DNA from 2 places in the Streptomyces sp. NPDC090445 genome. Region 1 is predicted to be linked to the other one. Evidence: riboswitches for the same ligand, from Rfam matches in the RefSeq annotation. Region 1 holds a riboswitch; the other holds the start of a gene.
What was found. Region 1 has a riboswitch for glycine ahead of gcvP (aminomethyl-transferring glycine dehydrogenase). Riboswitches for the same ligand answer to the same signal wherever they lie in the genome.
Positions count from the first base shown of each region.

Region 2: linked by a shared signal. The riboswitch ahead of gcvT (glycine cleavage system aminomethyltransferase GcvT) and the one ahead of gcvP (aminomethyl-transferring glycine dehydrogenase) in region 1 are both predicted to bind glycine.

Region 1 is NZ_JBIVXV010000003.1:10,179-13,577, reverse strand. It holds gene gcvP (aminomethyl-transferring glycine dehydrogenase) at 1-1,961, opposite strand, end outside; glycine riboswitch at 2,159-2,256, opposite strand; gene ACIQUT_RS08120 (PRC-barrel domain-containing protein) at 2,370-2,750, shown strand; gene ACIQUT_RS08115 (DNA polymerase IV) at 2,813-3,399, opposite strand, start outside.
Region 2 is NZ_JBIVXV010000021.1:34,897-38,295, forward strand. It holds gene glyA (serine hydroxymethyltransferase) at 1-127, opposite strand, end outside; gene gcvH (glycine cleavage system protein GcvH) at 147-527, opposite strand; gene gcvT (glycine cleavage system aminomethyltransferase GcvT) at 635-1,750, opposite strand; glycine riboswitch at 1,933-2,036, opposite strand; gene ACIQUT_RS29655 (AAA family ATPase) at 2,302-2,967, shown strand; gene ACIQUT_RS29660 (enhanced serine sensitivity protein SseB) at 3,355-3,399, shown strand, end outside.

The DNA of each region.
Region 1 (3,399 bases):
TACGTGATCATCAGCACGGCGAGCTCGTCGCGGTACTGCTCGATCTTGGCGCGCAGGTCGTCCGTGTCCACCTCGCCGTCGTCCGCCGTCTTGACGACGACGACCTTCATGCCGGCCATCACGGCGCTGGCGGCGTTGGTGCCGTGCGCGGAGGACGGGATGAGGCAGACGGTGCGCTGCTCGTCGCCGTTCGCGCGGTGGTAGGCGCGGACGGCGAGGAGGCCTGCGAGCTCGCCCTGGGAGCCGGCGTTCGGCTGGATGGAGACCTTGTCGTAGCCGGTGACCTCGCAGAGACGTTCCTCCAGCTCGCTGATGAGCGTGAGGTACCCCTCGGCCTGCTCGACCGGGGCGAACGGGTGCAGCTGGCCGAACTCGGGCCAGGTCACCGGCTCCATCTCGGTGGTCGCGTTGAGCTTCATCGTGCAGGAGCCCAGCGGGATCATGCCGCGGTCCAGCGCGTAGTCCTTGTCCGCGAGCTTGCGCAGGTAGCGCAGCATCGCGGTCTCGGAGCGGTGCTGGTGGAAGACCGGGTGCGTGAGGTACGCGTCCGAGCGCAGCAGGCCCTCGGGCAGCGCGTCGGCGGCGGTCCCGTCGAGCGCCTCGATGTCCGCGGTGACGCCGAACGCGGCCCAGACGGCCTCGATGTCGGCGCGCAGGGTGGTCTCGTCGACGGAGACGGAGACGTGGTCGGCGTCGACCTGGAACAGGTTGACCCCGGCCTCGCGGGCGGCGGCGACGACCTCGGCGGCCTTGCCGGGCACGCGGGCGGTCAGTGTGTCGAAGTACGCGCCGTGCACGAGCTCGACCCCGCCGGCCGTCAGACCGGCGGCGAGCAGCGCGGTGTAGCGGTGGGTGCGGCGCGCGATCGTCTTCAGGCCCTCGGGGCCGTGGTAGACGGCGTACATGCCGGCCATGACGGCGAGCAGCACCTGCGCGGTGCAGATGTTGCTGGTGGCCTTCTCACGGCGGATGTGCTGCTCGCGGGTCTGCAGGGCCAGGCGGTACGCCTTGTTGCCGTCCGCGTCCACGGAGACGCCCACGAGGCGGCCGGGCAGCGAGCGGGCGTGCTTGTCCTGGACGGCCATGTAGCCGGCGTGCGGGCCGCCGAAGCCCATCGGGACGCCGAAGCGCTGGGTGGTGCCGACGGCGATGTCCGCACCCAGGGCGCCCGGGGAGGTCAGCAGGGTCAGCGCGAGCAGGTCGGCGGCGACGGCGACGATCGCGCCGAGCCCGTGGGCCTGGTCGATGACCGGCTTGATGTCGCGGACGGCACCGGAGGCGCCCGGGTACTGGACGAGGACGCCGTAGATGCCGCGCTCGGCGATCTCGGCCGGGATGCCGTCGGACAGGTCGGCGACGACGACCTCGATGCCGATCGGCTCGGCGCGGGTCTCGACCACGGCGATGGTCTGCGGCAGGGCGTCGGCGTCGACGAGGAACACGTTGCCCTTGGCCTTGCCGACGCGGCGGGCCAGGGTCATGGCCTCGGCGGCGGCGGTGCCCTCGTCGAGGAGGGAGGCGCCCGAAGTCGGCAGGCCGGTCAGGTCGGCGACGACGGTCTGGAAGTTCAGCAGGGCTTCGAGGCGGCCCTGGGAGATCTCGGGCTGGTACGGCGTGTACGCCGTGTACCAGGCCGGGTTCTCCATCACGTTGCGCAGGATCACCGGCGGGGTGAAGGTCCCGTAGTAGCCGAGACCGATCATCGAGGTCATGACCTGGTTACGGCCGGCCAGGTGGCGCAGCTCGGCCAGCACCTCGGCCTCGGTCCGCGCCTCGGGCAGGTTCAGCGCCTCGGCGGTCTTGATGACGTCCGGTACCGCGGCGGCGGTCAGTTCGTCGAGCGAGCCGTAGCCCACCTGGGCGAGCATCTTGGCCTGCGCCTCGGCGTCCGGGCCGATGTGGCGCTGCTCGAAGGGGATGCCTCGCTCCAGCTGGGAGAGCGGAATGCGGTTGGCGGTCATGTACGGAGGCCTCCTGGGTCGTACGACCTGCGAGGGGCACCACGGCGCGGGCGCCCGGACGGCCTCCCCCTCTGTCATCTCAACCTGAGAGCTTCACCGGCTCCAGCGGAGTTCGTCCGCGGGGTCCGGCTTTCACCGTCGGTGAGGGGTGGAACCGGCACTGCGGGCCCGGCACCGCCCCTGCTTTCCAGAGTGGCCTCGTCCGTGCGGTACGTATGCCTGAGAGATTCCGGGGAGGATTTGCTCCTTCGGCGCCTCCGTCGAGCTCGGTGGAGGACTCTCCCGCACAGGGTCAGCAGCCATCACCCAGCCTACCAGCGAGGTTCCCGGACCACCTTCGAGTGGCCCCCTCCAGGGAAATGGCCTTTTGTAGTCATTACGGAGGAGTTGCGACCACGTGGAGGGACCGTGCAGACAGATATCGATCCCCGCAGCCTGATCGGCCGCAAGGCGTTCGACCGCAACGGCACCAAGATCGGAACCGTTGACGAGGTCTACCTCGACGATGCCACCGGCGTCCCGGAGTGGGCCGCCGTCCGGACCGGTTTGTTCAGCCGGGACGCCTTCGTCCCCCTGGAGCCGAGCGAGTTGGTCGGCGACACCCTGCGCGTCCCCTTCGAGCGCGCCCTGATCAAGGACGCCCCGGACTTCGGCGTGGGCCGCCACCTGTCCCCCGAGCAGGAGCTGCAGCTCTACCACCACTACGGGCTGGACGTCTCCCTCCCGTCCGACTTCACGTTCAAGGGTGATTTCGGCCACCTGGCCAACGGCGAGCAGGGCGAGGAGTAGCCCCCGCCCCGGTCACGCGGCCCGGTCACCCGGCCCGGTCACCCGGCACGTCACTCGGCACGTCACCCGGCCCGGCCCACCAGGGGCAGCGGATCGGACGGCTCCAGATCGGGGTCGTCCACCTGGAAGGTGCGGACCCGGCCCGGGGCCGATCCTGGCTGCTCGAACCGCACGGTCACCCGCCCGATCCCGCTGCCCTGCACCCACCCCGGCCCGTAGACGGCATGTCGGACGTCCTTCCCGGCCGCCCAGTGCCGCTCACGGGCGCGCTCCGGCAGGTCGGCGGACCCATCGGTCGGCCCGTCCCCCGCAACCGCCTCAGAAGCCCCCTGGGCCCCTTCCGGACCCCCACCCCCGTCGGCCCCCGGAAGCCCTTCGGCCCCTCCCGCCCCGGCGGACGCGTCCGGGGCGCTCTCCGGAGCCTCGGCGGCCGCGGCGGCGGCCTGGGACTGCGCGAACAGGTCCTCCTGCGTATAGTCCGCGAGCCCGGTCACGCCGACGCCCAGCAGCCGCACCCCGCCGGTGGTGTCCACCGCCTCCAGCAGCCGCGCCGCGGCCTCCCGCACCACCGCCGGATCGTCGGTCGGCCCCCGCAGCGTCTCGGAGCGGGTCAGCGTCGAGAAGTCGTACCTGCGCACCTTCAGCACGA
Region 2 (3,399 bases), on a different contig from region 1:
CGGCGACCGGAGCGAAGTTCTCCGACGCGATCATCTCCAGGGTGGACTGCTGGCGTACGAGCTCGGCGTCGACGGCGGCGGCGACGTCCGGGTCAAGCTCGTGGAGAGGGGTGTTCAGAACGGACATCAGGATCCCCTGTGGTCAGTTACTTACCGGCGGTGAGCTGGGCGTACTCGTCGGCGGAGAGCAGGTCGGCCGGCTCCTCCGCGACGCGGACCTTGAACAGCCAGCCGCCCTCGAACGGAGCGGAGTTCACGAGGCTGGGGTCGTCCACGACGTCCTGGTTGGACTCGACGACCTCGCCGGTGACGGGGGAGTACAGGTCGCTGACCGACTTGGTCGACTCCAGCTCGCCACAGGTCTCGCCCGCAGTCACCGTGTCGCCGACCTCGGGGAGCTGGGCGTAGACGACGTCACCGAGCGCGGTGGCCGCGAACTCCGTGATGCCGACCGTGGCGACGCCGTTCTCGGCGGCCGACAGCCACTCGTGCTCCTTGCTGAAACGCAGCTGCTGGGGGTTGCTCATGACCTGATTCTCCTGGATGCGGGGGAGTGCGGACGAACAGTGGTCTTGCGTGGTGAGACGCCTCGGCCTGTGGCCGGCGGTCGGCGGCCGGGGCCGCCGCGCGGGCGCTACTTCTGCCGCTTGTAGAAGGGCAGGGCGACGACCTCGTACGGCTCATGCGTACCGCGGATGTCCACGCCGACGCCGGAGGTGCCGGGCGCGGCGTGGGCGGCGTCCACGTACGCCATCGCGATCGGCTTGCCCAGGGTCGGGGACGGGGCGCCGGAGGTGACCTCGCCGATCACCTCGCCGCCCGCCACGACCTGGAACCCGGCGCGCGGGACGCGGCGGCCCTCGGCGACCAGGCCGACCAGCTTGCGCGGCGGGTTCGTGGCGGCACGCTCGGCGGCGGCCTCCAGGGCGGCGCGGCCCACGAAGTCGCCCTCCTTCTCGAACTTCACGACCCGGCCCAGACCCGCGTCGAACGGGGTGAGGGAGGTGGTCAGCTCGTGCCCGTACAGCGGCATGCCCGCCTCCAGGCGCAGCGTGTCGCGGCAGGACAGGCCGCACGGCACCAGGCCGGCGCCCTCGCCGGCCTTGGCCAGCGCCTGCCACAGCTCCACGGCGTGCTCGGGGGAGACGAACAGCTCGAAGCCGTCCTCGCCGGTGTAGCCCGTACGCGCGATCAGCGCGGGCACGCCGGCGACGGTGCCCGGCAGGCCGGCGTAGTACTTCAGGTTGTCCAGGTCGGCGTCGGTGAGCGAGGCCAGGATGCCGGGGGACTCCGGGCCCTGGACGGCGATCAGCGCGTACGCGTCGCGGTCGTCGCGGACCTCGGCGTCGAAGCCGTCGGCGCGCTCGGTGAGGGCGTCGAGGACGACCTGGGCGTTGGAGGCGTTGGCGACGACCATGTACTCGGTCTCGGCCAGGCGGTAGACGATCAGGTCGTCGAGGATCCCGCCGTCCTCCCGGCAGATGTGCGTGTAGCGGGCGCGGCCGACGCCGACGGTGGAGATGTTGCCGACCAGGGCGTAGTCCAGGAGCTTCACGGCCTCCGGACCGGTCACGGTGATCTCGCCCATGTGGGAGAGGTCGAAGAGGCCGGCCTTGGTGCGCACGGCGTTGTGTTCGTCGCGCTCGCTGCCGTACCGCAGCGGCATGTCCCAGCCCGCGAAGTCGGTCATGGTCGCACCGAGCGAGCGGTGCAGCGCATCGAGGGCGGTCAGGCGGGGGGCAGTGCTCATGGGTGTGGCTCCCGGGTCCCAGGGCATGACATGACGAGGACGATCCTCCCCATCTGTCATCGGAACCTGAGAGGTTCGCCGAGAGTCCCGCGGGAACGGGAACACCGACTTGCACCTTGGGTGGAGCACACCCCGGTCCGTCGCGGGGGACGGGAGGGGCGCGGCTCGCTTTTCAGATCTGCCTCATCCACGCGGTACGGGGCCTGAGAGATTCAAGGGAGGTACTTGCTCCTTCGGCGCCCGGACGCGGCCTCGCGGCCTGCCGGGACTCTCCCGCGCGGATTCAAGCGGCCGGTATGCAGTTGGTCCAGATGGCGCACATCATTGCACGCCGTACCGCGGATCGGGTGGGCGGGCCCGAAAGACTGTGTCATTCGCTCAGCCGCGGGCAGGGTCCGGTGGGCGGTGTCCTGTCGGCGGGCGGTGTCCGTCGGTGACGGGCGGTGTCCGGTGGGCGGACGGCCGGGCCGGAACCGGCGGTGTCGGATTACCGTCTCTTTACACTCAGTGGGCATGGGGTCTTCGAGGCCCGACACGGGGGAGGCGATCTTGTGCGGAGATTCGGAGTACTGGCGACCGCCGGGACCGCGGACGGCGTGCCCGCGCAGCGGGCGCGCGAGCACCACGGACCGGTCCGCGACCTGCGCGGCCGGGGGGACCGCGGGCCGCGCTGGCTCGGCTTCGCCGAGGGCGACATCGTCGTGGTCTCCGGCCTGCCCGGCGGCGGCAAGAGCACGCTGATCAAGCGGGCCGCCGAAGGCAGCGGCATCGACTCCCAGGACGTGCGCGAGCGCTGGGAGCAGCGCATGCCCGCAGGGCTCCCGTACGCCGTCTACCGCCCGCTGGTGCGGATCGCGCACTACTGGGGGCTGTGGCGGATCCTGCGCTCCGGGGCCTCGGCCGTCGTCCACGACTGCGGTACGCAGCGCTGGGTGCGCGGGCTGCTGGCGGCGACGGCGCGGCGCCGCGGCCGGGCCCTGCACCTGCTGATCCTGGACGCCACCCCGCAGGAGGCCCTCTCCGGGCAGGCGGCGCGGGGCCGCGGCGTGTCGTCCTACGCCTTCGCCCGGCACCGGGCCGCGGTGCGCCGGCTGGTACGGGCCGCGGAGTCCGGTCCGCTGCCGCCGGGCTGCACCTCGGTGGTCCTGCTGGACCGGGCCGCGGCCGCACGTCTGACCCGCATAGCCTTCCGCCCCACGGAACCCGACACCGCCTGAACCGGGGCCGGACGGGGCCACGGCGGGCCCTGGCGGGCGCGGGGAGGACCGGAGGGCGCGCGCCGGGCGGTGCGGCTGCCGGACGGCAAGGCCGGGTCCGGGAGGCGGCCCTGGCGGGCTTCGCGGGCCCTGGCGGGCGCGGGGAGGGCCGGGCGGTGGGCCGCGGCGGGCGGCCGGGGCCGCGGTGTGCCTTCGGGGCGCTGGTCGGCGCGGGTCCCGGCGGGTGGGCTTCGCGGGCCCCGGCGGGCGTCGGGAGGGCCGGACGGCGGGCGGCCGGGCGGTGCGAGACCGGGTCCGGGCGGTGGGCCCTGCCGGGCGGCCGGGTCCGGGAGGGGTGCGCGGGCGGCTACCCTCAGCCCGTATACGGCGCGACAAGCGGAGGCGGAGATGGACGGCGGCGGCTGGCCGGAGAACGAGCTGGAGCAGGTGCTC